One region of the Pseudarthrobacter sp. MDT1-40-2 genome, then DNA from elsewhere that is predicted to be linked to it. Evidence: predicted binding sites of a transcription regulator. Region 1 holds the regulator's gene; the other holds the start of a gene.
The links. Region 1 encodes Rex, which represses fermentation and respiration genes when NADH is low (regulators of the CRP and FNR family bind a similar motif). Its sites were predicted from a motif close to CTTGTGAANNNNTTCACAAG; they were not measured.
Positions count from the first base shown of each region.

Region 2: a site for Rex is predicted at 3,923-3,942, ahead of AC50X5_RS01245 (glyceraldehyde-3-phosphate dehydrogenase). Genes of this name have one in related genera too.

Region 1 is NZ_JBWZCL010000001.1:1,040,560-1,047,128, forward strand. Features, by position in the region: gene AC50X5_RS04885 (hypothetical protein) at 1-596, shown strand, start outside; gene AC50X5_RS04890 (hypothetical protein) at 792-1,541, shown strand; gene AC50X5_RS04895 (redox-sensing transcriptional repressor Rex) at 1,596-2,288, opposite strand; gene AC50X5_RS04900 (glutaredoxin family protein) at 2,379-2,633, opposite strand; gene AC50X5_RS04905 (HAD family hydrolase) at 2,744-3,556, shown strand; gene AC50X5_RS04910 (30S ribosomal protein bS22) at 3,702-3,800, opposite strand; gene AC50X5_RS04915 (helix-turn-helix domain-containing protein) at 3,985-4,197, opposite strand; gene AC50X5_RS04920 (3-deoxy-7-phosphoheptulonate synthase) at 4,327-5,457, opposite strand; gene AC50X5_RS04925 (glycoside-pentoside-hexuronide (GPH):cation symporter) at 5,673-6,569, opposite strand, start outside.
Region 2 is NZ_JBWZCL010000001.1:264,382-270,950, forward strand. Features, by position in the region: gene def (peptide deformylase) at 1-106, shown strand, start outside; gene AC50X5_RS01230 (acyltransferase domain-containing protein) at 106-999, shown strand; gene AC50X5_RS01235 (HNH endonuclease family protein) at 996-1,793, opposite strand; gene AC50X5_RS01240 (hypothetical protein) at 1,942-2,151, opposite strand; gene AC50X5_RS01245 (glyceraldehyde-3-phosphate dehydrogenase) at 2,226-3,707, opposite strand; gene AC50X5_RS01250 (acyltransferase family protein) at 3,995-6,175, opposite strand; RNA gene rnpB (RNase P RNA component class A) at 6,273-6,569, opposite strand, start outside.

The DNA of each region.
Region 1 (6,569 bases):
ACATACCGCAACCCGATTCAACCGGGACACCTGCAGGCCAGAGTCCCACCACTCCCCCGGCCGGGTACCAGCCTCCGCCGGCACAGGGTTACCAGCAGCCCGGCCCGTCGCAGAGCCACCAGTTCCAAATGCCTTCCGACTCACCCCGCAGCTTCGACCAGGTCATGCCCAAGGGCGGCTTCTCTGGAATTTTCAGCGTCGCCGGAATGCCCACGGAGCTCAAGGTCTCCTACTGGATCTGGGTCATCACGGGCATCCTGGGCGTCCTCCTGGGTGTTGTGGGGTTCTTCTTTTCCTTGGTAGCAATAGCCTCACTGCCCGCCCTCGGTGTGATAGTGGTGCTTCTGGTCCTTCTCACGCTTGTACTTTCTGCTGCCCAGGTTATCCTGGCCATGAAGATGAAGGAAGGCAAGTCCTGGGCCCGCATGGCCCTCACCGTCATTGTGGCAGTCACCTTGGTCATCTCCCTGGTTCAGTCCGGCATCGACGGAGGAGGGGGCTGGTTCGGCTCCATCCTCGGCATCGTGGCAACCGTTCTGATGTGGATGCCCAACTCCCGGCCCTGGTTCGAACAGCGCACGCCCGCAACCAACTGATCGCCTGCTGAAGACGCCTACGCCCCGGACACAACCCGGGGGCGTAGGCGTTTTTGCAGGCCAGTGCACAATTTGTTGCCTTTAATGACCCACCAGTCTGCCGGTGGGAGGTACGGTGGAATAAGCCATGCTGGGGGCACGGCTTGCGTTGTTCCCGGCGTCCGATGCTTCACCCAGATTCGCGAAGGAACGCTCATGACCACTCCTCCCGTCCAGCCGCCTCAAGGCAACGATCCGGAAAACGCCCCGCAGCAGCCGGGCTACGGCCAGAACGCACCCCAATATGGTCAGCAGTCACCCCCGCAGCCGCAATACGGCCAGAACGCTCCCCAGTTCGGTGAGCAGGCACCGCCGCAGTATGGGCAGGCTCCCCAGTACGGCCAGCAGCAGCCCGGCTACGGCCAGCAGGCACCCTATGGTCAGCCCCCTGCCCCGTATGGCTACCCGTCGGAGCAGTCTCAGCCAGCCGGAGACCGCGCCGTTCCGCCGCAGGTGGACTTGTCTTTCAAAATGATTCTCGCGGCAGGAATCCTGTCCGCTGTCAGCTCGCTCATCATGGCCTTCACCGGTGGCGATTACTTCTGGCAGTCGATGGAGTCACAGATCCTGGCGCAGGGTGAGGAAGTTCCCCCCGGGATGGCCGAGGGCATGCAGGGTGCTGTGATGGTTGGCGGAATCATCGCCGCTCTGATCTCCCTGGGTCTTTACGCCCTGGTGGCCTTCCCGGTGCGGAAGGGAAAGAACTGGGCGCGGATCCTCGGAACTGTTTTTGCTGCCATTTCTGTTCTTGGCCTTTTCAGCCTGTTCCAGTTCGGTCCGCTATACGGCGTCCTGCAGCTCATTGTGATCCTTCTGGGCGTTGCAGCCATTGTGCTGCTCTACCTGCCGGCCAATGCGCCCTACTTCCAGAAGCAGCAGCCCTTCGGAAACCCCTACAGCCGCTAACGCAAGTCTTCAGGCGCAACACACTCTCCGCGGACGCAGCCCGCGGGCCACAGCTTAGGCTGTTCGGCCCGGGGTCTGCGTCCGTTGTGCATGGTAGGCGAGGATCTGGAGCTCGGTGGCCATGTCCACCTTGCGCAGGTTCACGCCCTCGGGCACCTGGAGCACTATGGGGGCAAAGCTCAGGATGCTGGTGACTCCTGCCGCCACGACCCGGTTACAGACGGCCTGGGCAACAGTGGCCGGCAGGGCAAGGACCACCATGTTCGCACCGGTTCGTTCCAGGACCGTTTCCAGGTCCTGGACATCACTGACCCGGAGCCAGCCAACCTCGTTTCCCACCACCATCTGGTCGGCGTCGAAAATCGCCACGACGTCGAACCCCCGGGACTCAAAGCCGCCGTACCGTGCCAGGGCCTTACCCAGGTTACCGGCACCCACAATTGCGACTTTCCAGTCGTGGGTCAGGCCAAGGGCCGCCGCGATGTGCCTGCTGAGGTACTGGACCTCATAGCCCACGCCCCGCGTGCCGTAGGAACCAACGTGCGAGAGGTCTTTGCGCAGCGTTGACGAACTCACCCCCGACGCTTCCGCCAGGGAATCCGAAGAAACAGTCTCGATGCCCTCGGCCAGCAGCGAATTCAGGGCGCGCAGGTAAAGCGTCAAGCGGGCCACCGCTGCCGGTGGAATCTGCTTCGCAGTCCCGCCATCGCCCTGGATGGCAGAGGGTGTTGATTCCAAGGAGGTCACTGTCTGCTCCGTCGAGTCGCGTTGTGTCTTCACTCTAGGGCCAGGAAGCCTGAGCCAACAAAGCGGGCGCCCACACCTGAGCCCGTTTCATTACGCCGCCAGGATCCGCCGCAGCAGCCGGTCCAGGCGGCCTTCGTCAATGGTCCAGAAATCCCGCTGCACGCCGTCCACCAGCAGCACGGGGATCTCTTCGGCATACTTCTCGCCCAGTTCAGGGTGCTGGTCCACCAGTTGTTCCGACCATTCCAGTCCCAGCCCCGAAGCAACGCGTTCGACGGCGGCACGCGCCTCTGTGCACAGGTGGCAGTCTGATTTTGTCAGTAGTACCACTTCCGGTTTTGCCATGACTTAAAGGTAGTCCTGCAGGCACCGGCGGGCTGCATCAGGAACGTGCTACCGGAAGCGAAGCTGGTGGCCCGGCAGCTGCGCCCGGACCCATTGGCTAGACTCAAGGCATGCCCGAGGAGAAGTATGTCGCCGTAGCCACGCGCCCGACCCCTCCGTCCCCCCTTGGCGAGGCAGCCTTCTTCGACGTGGACAACACACTGATGAAGGGCGCCAGCCTGTTCCACGTGGCCCGCAAGATGTACCAGCGGAAAGCCTTCACCTTGCGCCAGGCCAGCGGTTTCGCCTGGAAGCAGTTCAAGTTTGTGATGCGCGGCGAGAACCTCAGCGATGTTCATGCTGTGCGCGACTCAGCCCTGATCCTGGCGGCAGGGATCACCGTGTCGGATATCAAGGCCCTCGGCGAGGAAGTCTACGACGAGATGATCGCCTCGAGGATCTGGCCTGGAACCAAGGCGCTGGCCGAGCAACACCTGCGTGTTGGGCGGCGGGTCTGGCTGGTGACGGCCACACCTATTGAAGTTGCCACCGTCATTTCCACCCGCCTGGGGCTGACAGGCGCGTTGGGCACGGTGGGAGAAGTCGAAGAAGGCGCCTACACCGGCCGCCTGGTGGGCGACATCCTGCACGGTTCTGCCAAGGCGGCTGCCGTGGAATCCATGGCAGAGTCTGAGGGCCTGAACCTGAAACGCTGCTGGGCCTACAGCGACTCCTATAATGACATTCCGCTACTCACCCTGGTGGGACATCCTGTGGCAATCAACCCCGACGCCCGGCTCCGCAAGCACGCCCGCGAGCACAACTGGCCCGTTTACGATTTCCGCTCGGGCCGCCGCGCAGCAACCCTGGGCCTCAAAGCCGCCACGGTGGGTGGCGCAGTCTATGGACTGTGGAAGGGTTTCGCCCGCCTCCGCAGCCGCTGACGTCCCAGCCACCGACGTCCCAGCCACCTGCGTGGCAGGATCTGGATTCCGCCGGGCCAGTACGGGCCAGTTTCAAACCGGGGCCTGGACGCAAAAATGCCCGCTGCCTGACGGCAACGGGCATTCACGCAGTGAAGCAGATGCTCTACTTCTTGTTGCGGCGCTGGTGACGGGTCTTGCGAAGCAGCTTGCGGTGCTTCTTCTTGGCCATACGCTTGCGACGCTTCTTAATAACTGAACCCACGAAAGTTCCTCACAAACTAGATGTAGTACCTGTCTGATGGAAATGTTCGTGGACAATGCTACGAACTGAAACAACTGACAGATTCTTACAATGACGTAAAACGTTCCTTAACAGGGTACCGCCTATCGGGGGCACCTACTGACCGCCGCCGTCAGGAGTGACGGCAGGGCCACGGCAACAGGGGTCAGGCGGTGTCCGACTGGCCTTCCACCACGGCGCCCTTGAGGTATTGCTCAACGGCGTTCTCGGGAACCCGGAAGGAGCGGCCAAAGCGCACGGCCGGCATCTCTCCTGAGTGGACCAGACGGTACACGGTCATCTTGGAAACGCGCATAACCTCGGCCACCTCGGCCACGGTCAGGAACTTCACGTTGGAGAAGTTCTGATCTGCGGACATCCCATATTCCTTTGCTCCCGGTGCTGTTCGGCAACCGCCTTTACGGCGCGTCGTCACCGGGCCTTCGAACAACCATGTGCTAGATACTCTAGAGGTTCAGGGTGCCAATGTGAAAGTCTCTCCGGCTATTCATCCGGCCAGCAGGACGCTCCGAGCCTCACGCCGTTTCCGCGCCGATACCGCCAGCTGCTCAAGCACAGAAACCGTGACGTCCCATTCCATGCAGGCATCCGTAACGCTCTGGCCGTACACCAGCTGCGAGCGGCCTGCCGCGTGCTCCGCTACGTCAAGATTCTGCGCACCGCCCACCAGGAAACTTTCCAGCATTACACCGCCGATTGCATCCGCGGCGGGGCCGCCTTCCTGCAGCCGGGCACCGAGTTCCAGCGCAACCTCGGCCTGGCGGTGGTGGCTCTTGCCGCTGTTGGCGTGGCTGGCATCAACGATCAGGCGCGGATTGAGCTGCTTGCCTTCCAACCGCTCAGAAGCAGCCTCGACGTCGGCAGCTGAGTAGTTGGGCCCCTTGCGTCCGCCACGAAGGATCACGTGCGTGTCCGGATTGCCCGCTGTTGCCACGTGCGCGGCCCGGCCTTCATCGTCAATGCCGAGGAAGGCCTGCGGGGCCGAAGCGGCACCGCAGGCATCGATCGCAACCTGGAGGTCGCCGTCGGTCCCGTTTTTGAAGCCGATGGGCATGGACAATCCGGAGGCAAGCTGGCGGTGGATCTGGCTTTCGGTGGTCCGGGCACCAATGGCGCCCCAGGACACCAGGTCCGCCATGTACTGCGGGCTGATGGGTTCCAGGAACTCGGTGGCGGTGGGCAGCCCCAGCGCGGCGACGTCCTGCAGGAACCTCCGCGCGGTACGAAGCCCGGTCACCATGTCGTGGCTGCCGTCCAGCTTCGGATCGTTGATCAGGCCCTTCCAGCCCACCGTGGTGCGCGGCTTCTCGAAGTAGGTCCGCATAACAATCAACAGCTCGGAATCGTGAAGCTGCGCCTGCACTGCCAGCCGACGCGCGTAATCGAGCCCGGCCTGCGGATCATGGATGGAGCAAGGGCCAACGATTACCAGCAGCCTGTCATCAACGCCATCCATGACGGCCCGGACTTCGTCACGGCCGCGCTCGACGACGTCCGTCACGTGGGCATCCAGGGGGAGCTCGGCCATCAGTTCACGGGGCGTGGGAAGGGCGGCGAAGTGGTTAACACGGAGGTTCGACGTCGAACTGGCGGCTGTGGCGGTTGCTGCGGGGGTCATGAGGGGTCCTGTTCCGAAGATGGAAGCGGGCCCTGAATCAGAACCCGCCGTAGATATGGCGAAGGGCAGAGAATGAACTCTGCCCTGTTGGCTCTGAAGGAAGTTGGGTGCGTGTCAGTTAGACGCGGGCTCCTCCAGAGCCAACGAAAAATACGCATACCAACGGTTAGTCATAGCCATCACCATAACCGCCAGCCGCCGGAGTCGCAAACCAGCTACGTCGTTTCACGGGACAGGCTGGCCACCAGTTCCGCGTGCCGGGTGTCCGTGAGCCGGTACCAGTACATGATTCCTACGGAAATGAGGACGAGTGCGGCAGGCAGCAGGCCGGCTGCTGCCCGGATGGCGAGGGTGGCCGCGTCGGACTGTTCCTGGATTCCCGATACATATCCGCCCCAGGCGAGTGAGAAGGCAACCAAAGCGCCGCCGAAGCCCATGCCCAGTTTCCTGGTTGCGGCCAGCAAGGCGTAGTTGATGCCCTGGACCCGGACTCCGGTTTTCCACTCACCGTATTCGACCGTATCCGCTATCAGCGCCCAGGTGAGGATGCTGACAGTGGCGGAGGCGAGCAGTCCCAGGATCAATCCCGCCAGGCCAAGCAGGGGCACGTCCGCGGGCGCCAAGAAGACCAAAAGGCCTCCCAGCACACCCAGGATGCCACCGGCGCTGTAGACCGCCCGCTTTCCCCAGCGCGCCACCGGCCGGGGTATGAGCACAGCCAGGGTCAGTGTGATGACCACCTGCGCTGCCGCCATAAGGGGAAACAGGTCCACCCGGGACAGGACATCGCGAAGATAGAAAAATTGGGAAGCCCCTGTGGCCGTGGTTCCGGTGACAAAGAGGACAGAGCTGATGCACAGGATCACCAGGGGCGAGTTGGCTTTTAGCGCCGCGATGCTCTGGCTCAGCGTGATCTTGGGGACGCTGCCGGGAACCTGCTCGAGGCAGACGGTACCGGTAAAGAAGTAGAGCGCGGAACCCACGACGACGAACACCAGGGTGAGCCAGGTGAAGATCTGCTGCATATCCTGGCCTGCACCCAACAGCGGAGCAATGAAGAATCCGAGGCTGGCGCCGACAGACAGCCCTCCCAGGGTGCGGGCGCCGCCAAG
Region 2 (6,569 bases), 780 kb from region 1:
CGACAAGTACGCGCGGAAGGCCATGAAGCAGGCCAAGCGCAACGGCTGGGGCGTGCCGGGCCTGACCTGGATGCCCGGTGTCGATCCCGACCCGTTCGGGCACTGATGCGTTCCGAAGCCACAGACAGCGGGCCAGCGGACACCGGGCCCCTGGACAGCGACGCCATTGCCCGGCGGCTGGAGCTTCTTGGTATCGATGAGGCTGACAAGGCAAGCTGCACTGCGCTGCTGGCCTGTGCCGCCTCATCCGGGGTTCGCCAGGCCATGGACCAGCTGGAGCGCCGGTTAGGGTCTTTTGCCGTAGAACCTGCAGAGGACGGCGGACTCTCCGAAGAGACCTGGATCGACGCCATCCTGCGCTTCGCGCCCCGCGTGGTCTGGTGGCATGGGCAACAGGGCATCTCCGCGGAGGACTCAGCCCTGATCCTTGCCGATATCGGACGGCAAATGGCCATCCACCGCCGGGTCCATGTCAGCTTCGGCCTGGAAACCTGGTCCTGGCTGACCCTGCAGCTGACGGGCAGCATGTTCCAGCTGGGCCGGCTTCAATACCATCTGGTACCCAACCCAAACCATGGCGGCTGGGTCCTGGACATCCATATCCCGGAACTGACCGGCAGGGAGGCCGGACTGACACCGGGCGCAGTGGATGCCAGCCTGGCCCTTGCCCGGACTTTCTTCGCTGCCCGTTTTCCGGACAAGCCGGTCAGCACGGCGACGTGCTCGTCGTGGATGCTTGATCCCTATCTCAGCCGGGTGCTCCCCCACGGCAATATCGCCGCCTTTGCCCGGCGCTTCGTCGTAGGGCATTGCACTGATGCTCCTGAAGATGCGGTCTACTTCACTTTCCGGAAGCGAGGCCTGCAGGACCTTGACCGCCTTCCTCGGGAAACGTCGCTCCAGCGGGCGGTCCTGGAAAGAATTGACGACGGCGGCACCTGGCAATTGGGCCATGGGCACCTGCAGCTGCCGGACAGCGGGAGCGTCCCGGGCGCCTAGCCGGCCCGAATGGTTCGTTGATCCGGGCAGGAATCCAGGACGCGTTTCATCGCGTCCTTTTCGGCCTGGGTTACCCACAGACCGTAGGACGCTTTGACCGAAATCTGCCGGGCGACGTAGTGGCAGCGGACGGATTTGTTCTTTGGCAGCCAGGTAGCGGTATCGCCCGCCCCCTTCTGTTGATTAGCGTCGCCGTCCGCCGCAATCAGGTTCAGGGGGTCGTTGGCCAGGCTTTGGCGTTGCGCAGGCGTCAGACCCTGGGCTCCCTTTTGCCAGGCATCGGCCAGCGCCACCACGTGGTCGATTTGGACTTCCCGGCTGGTCTGGGCTCCACGCTGGAAGGCCACCACTTTGCCGGTATACGGTTCGGCCAGTGTTCCGGCCGCCACTGCACATTGGGAGTTTTCGGAGAATTCGATCCCGCTGAGGTCACGCCGGAGGATGTCGTTGCGTGTGTCGCATCCGTTGCGGTCGACGTCGGACCAGGCCTGGCCGAACTGTTCACGGGAGTACTGGTTCTTGGGCGCCCGTCCTTTGACTTCCAGCAGGTCCAGGGCCTCGGCGGCCCTGATGTCCGGGACAACGTGGACGGCAATGACGGGCTTCATCCACTCGGCATCGTAGACCCGGACTTCACTGGGCCCGGCCACGGAGGGTTCAGCCAGGGCGAACTGTCCTTCGGCGAAGAACCAGCCGGTGCCAAGAATCGCCCCGGTGACTGCAACAGCAAGCACCAGCCATGCCTGGCGGGAACGCCTCCGGGCGCGCCGGTAGGCCTTCCAGTTCAGGCTCATGCCGGCAGGCCTGTCACTGGTAAGGCGGTGGCTTCCGCGGGTTGGTTCGATAAGCAGGTTAAATCATGCACCCACAGAGCTTAGGGCACACGGCAGACGGTCTCGCCACTGTCCACAATGTGGAGGAACAGTGGGGCGCAAGATTCCCCTACTGTTCCCGCATGACCCTGCGCAAATCCTCTTCCGCCAGCTCAAAGAGGTCTTCAAGCTGGCGGACCCGCTCAGCTGTGACGTCACCGGCAGCATGGCCTGCCCTGGCGTTGCTCAGCAACTTGGTTGCCTGTTTGAGGTTTGCCTTGGCCACGTCGAGGGCGTGTTCCAGGGCGGTGTCGTGCTCCACGGCTGATTCAGTGTCCATGCCACCAGTGTGAGCCGGAATCCCGGCTGATTCCAGAGGAACAGCCGGGATTCTCAGACACTTCTGCTGCCGTGCTACGCGGTGGCGATTGCCTCAAGCGCCGCAGCCGGTTCCTTGGCCGGGAACGAGGGCGGGTTCACGCCCGCCATCTCCTCCATCACCCGGACAACCTGGCAGCTGTAGCCAAATTCATTGTCGTACCAGACGTAAAGAATAACGTTCTTGCCGTTGGAAATGGTTGCCAGACCATCCACGATGCCGGCACGGCGTGAACCCACGAAGTCGGTAGACACTACCTCGGGGGAATCGATGTAGTCGATCTGCTTGCGCAGGTCCGAATGCAGGGACATCTGGCGCAGGTGCTCGTTAACTTCATCCTTGGTGGTGCCGTTTTCCAGGCTCAGGTTAAGGATGGCCAGTGAAACGTCCGGCGTGGGAACGCGGATGGAGCTGCCGGAAAGTTTGCCCTGGAGTTCGGGGAGCGCCTTCGCTACGGCGGTGGCCGCACCCGTCTCGGTGATAACCATGTTCAGCGCGGCCGAACGCCCGCGGCGGTCGCCCTTGTGGAAGTTGTCGATCAGGTTCTGGTCGTTGGTGAACGAGTGCACCGTTTCCACGTGGCCATGGATTACACCGAATTTGTCGTTGATCGCCTTCAACACCGGCGTGATGGCGTTGGTGGTACAGGACGCCGCGGACACAATCTGGTCCGTGTCCTCGATGCTGCCGTGGTTGATGCCGTGCACGATGTTCTTAAGCGCCCCCTTGCCGGGCGCAGTCAGCAGGACCCGGGCCACGCCCTTGCTCTGCAGGTGCTGGGACAGGCCCTCAGCATCTCGCCACCGGCCGGTGTTGTCCACCACCAGGGCATCTTTGATCCCGTAGACGGTGTAGTCAATGGTGGCCGGGTTGTCCGAGTAGATGACCTGGACCTGTACGCCGTTGGCGGTGATGGTGTTGGCTTCCTCGTCAATGCGGATGGTGCCTTCGAAGGAACCGTGCACCGAGTCGCGGCGCAGCAGGCTGGCGCGCTTGGAGAGGTCCTTGTCGGAGCCCCGGCGGACCACGATGGCGCGAAGGCGGAGGCCGTGGCCGCCGCCGGCCTTTTCGATCAGGAGGCGGGCCAGCAGGCGGCCGATGCGGCCAAAACCGTAGAGTACGACGTCGGTGCTGGTGCGGTCGTCCGCACCGCGCTTACCCACAACCTCGGCCAGTTCGGCGCGAAGGAACTCTTCCAGGGTGGCGCCATTGCCCTCGGCCTTGAATTTCTGGTTCAGGCGGGCGATGTCGATGGCTGCCGCACCCAGGTCCAGCCCGGCGAGGGTGTCCAGCAGCGGGGCGGTCTCCTCCAGGCGCAGTTCGTCCTTGCTCATCCGGCGGGCAAATCGGTGTGCCTTGAGGATGTTCATGGTGGACTTGTTGATCAAGCTTCGTCCATGAATGCTGGTGACCACGTTGTTGTCGCGGTACAACCGGCCAATCACGGGGATCATGGCCTCGGCAAGAGCCTCCCGGCCCATCCACGTATCAAGACAAGAGTCTGAAGTCTGGCTCACTCAACTACCTTCCTCGGTTCAACCGCCCACGTCCCTGTGTGCGGAAGTCCGCCGCCGGAGGTTATCCGATGGCGCAGTTCCGGGGCTTCGGTCCAGCCCTGGTATCTGGAATCAGCGCAAAGAAAAACCGCCGGCTGTGAACGCATATCCGGCGGAGGAACTTCTACGTCCGGTCTCTATTCTAGAGTCCGGGACGAGTGTCCAAAGCGCTATCAGCCGTGAATTGACTCACATGGGGACGGGCGGAAGAGGGAGCCCATGGTGACCGGGCTCCCTCTCCTGCAGTGCTAGCCCGCCAGCGCCTCCGCCATGACAGGTCCAAGGGACTTCGAAAAAGCTGCCGTAAGGTGGACGCCGTCCGCGTAGACAGTGGTACTGCCCACGAATGCCGGGCAGGTGTTGTTGGAAGAGCAGAACCACGGCCGCGTGTCGATGAACTGGACGTTTGGAATACCCGTTGCCCCGGCTCTCCCTGCTTCTGCGATGGCACGGTGACGGCTGTCCACCGAGGTCGTGCAATCCCCGGGTTTGCTGATCCTGGTTGCGCAGTCAGCGAGGTTCTTGCCGATCGGCGGCGAGTCCATCACGACGATGCGTTCGGTGGATCCCGTGAGGGACTCAAAGGTCTTTCGGGCACCGCTGGTCCATTCATCCAGCATTGCCTTCTCCTGGGCGCCACTGGCCAAAAGTGCCGTGGCCGTATTGGACATCAGGACCATGTCAGGCCGGAGTTCGGCAACTTTACCGAACGTCCACTGCCGGAACGGGTCACAGTCCGGGTGCTCAGAGCGGTCCGCTTTGATCACCGTCAGGGAGAACGCCGGGCATTGCATCAAAGTGATCACGCGAACCTTGTAGCCCTGCGGTTCCAACGCAGCCCGGATACCGGAAACATAACTGATGGACATGGAATCCCCGAGCACAACGGCCGTTTTGGGCGCCGCAGGATCGCCAAAAATGCAGCGCTCGGAGTTAGCGGCGGGGTCACCCTCGGAATTCATCTCATTACCCAGGCAGCCGTCTGCCGCCCATTCCGGAACGAGCTGCCCGCGGCCCAATTGGTCAATTGCGGGGGAAAGTTCAGGCCAGCTGGGAGTCTGCAGTGCAGTAAGAATGGCAGCCGAATGAGATGACGCGGCGGTGTTTGATGCTGCCGCAGAGCCGGGCTCCGCAACCGGCGATGCCTGACGCACCATTACCGCCTGCTCGTCCGGCGCAGTCCGTGTCAGCGCAACTACTGAGACGACAAGTGTGAGGGCTGCCAGGGAGGAGACTCCGGCTATCACAAGGATATTCGCGGTCCTGGCGTCCAAGCCCTTTTTCTTCCGTTTCCAAGTGTCCCTGGGTTCGAGCCACCGCGAGTTCCTGACCGGATTCTCAATCGCATGGTAAGTAACTGACGCAAGTGCAAAAGCAGCGAACAGCACAGCGACAAAGAAGATGACACCTTCCGGCAACACCATGGACAGGAAGACAATCAGCGGAAAATGCCACAGGTACAGCGAATACGAGATGTTACCGATGTAGCCCATCACCCGGTTGGTCAGCGGCCACAGGTGCTTCTGTCCGCCGCCCGTTCCCGCAGCGATGACCAGAGCGGACGACAGAACCGGAAGAGCTGCCCATGGAGCGGGGAACAAGGAATCCGCGGTCACCACGAACAGACTGACGCCGATGCCCAACAGCCCCAACCAGGCAAGAACAGGCCGGAGAGCGCCGGGAATACGGGCCAGTTGCGCTGCGCCCACAGCCAAAAGTGCACCCACACCGAGCTCCCATGCGCGGGAAAACGTAGAAAAGTACGCCCAGGTGGGCTGGGTCCTGGTTTCGGTAAGTGCCCACGCAAAGGACACCGCGACAATCAAAGCCATCGTTACACCGATAGCGATGTGGGCGGCCTTGGTTGAGCGGCCCCTCCTGCCTGAGGTCATGAAGAAGATGAGAAGCATCAGCCATGGCCACACGAAGTAAAATTGTTCTTCTACAGCCAGGGACCAGAAGTGCTGAAGCGGGGAAACTGCTCCCGCAGCGTCAAAGTAATCCGTGCCTGCTGTGACAAATCGCCAGTTGGCTGAAAAGAACGTGGCCCAGACGGCGTCAACAAAGACGTCTTTACTGCGGGCTGCGCTGAAAAGCAGGTATGCAGCAGCAGAGGTAGCAGCGATCACCACCAGGGCGGCCGGCATAATGCGCTTAATGCGCCGCCGATAAAAGTCGGTAAAGGAAATCTGCCCGGTGCGGTCGTGTTCGCGGATAAGCAGACCGGTAATCAGGAAACCGCTGATAACGAAGAAAACATCTACGCCGACAAATCCGCCGGAGGGCCAGTGGAACAGGTGGTCGAATATGACAGCAAGAACTGCAACAGCCCGAAGGCCCTGGATGTCGGGGCGCAAACCTGCTTTCGGTTTGGCAGGCTGTTTCTCAGAGCTCGAAAAGGGCGCACTGAAACGAGTGATTGTAGACATGGATTCCCTCACGGTTGAGACCTTCGGAAATTCTATGGCACGCGGGTTTTGCTCCCTAACCGTCACAGGTAATACGGGTGCGGGAAACCAGTCTGAAGGGATGGGTTGACCGATACGCCGGGTTCTGTCCTCCCCTGCCGTTGCCGTCAGGGGGTGGCGGCCATCCATCTACGAACGCCGTTGCCGACGTCCTCCAGCGGCCTACCCGGGCACTCGGGCGAGCAGCCCTCAGTCATGCCCTGTCTGGCCTTGCTCCGGGTGGGGTTTACCTAGCCTCCCCGGTCACCCGGGGAGCTGGTGGTCTCTTACACCACCGTTTCACCCTTACCTGTCTTCCCCGTCAAGGACGGGACAGCAGGCGGTCTGTTCTCTGTGGCACTGTCCTGCGGGTTAC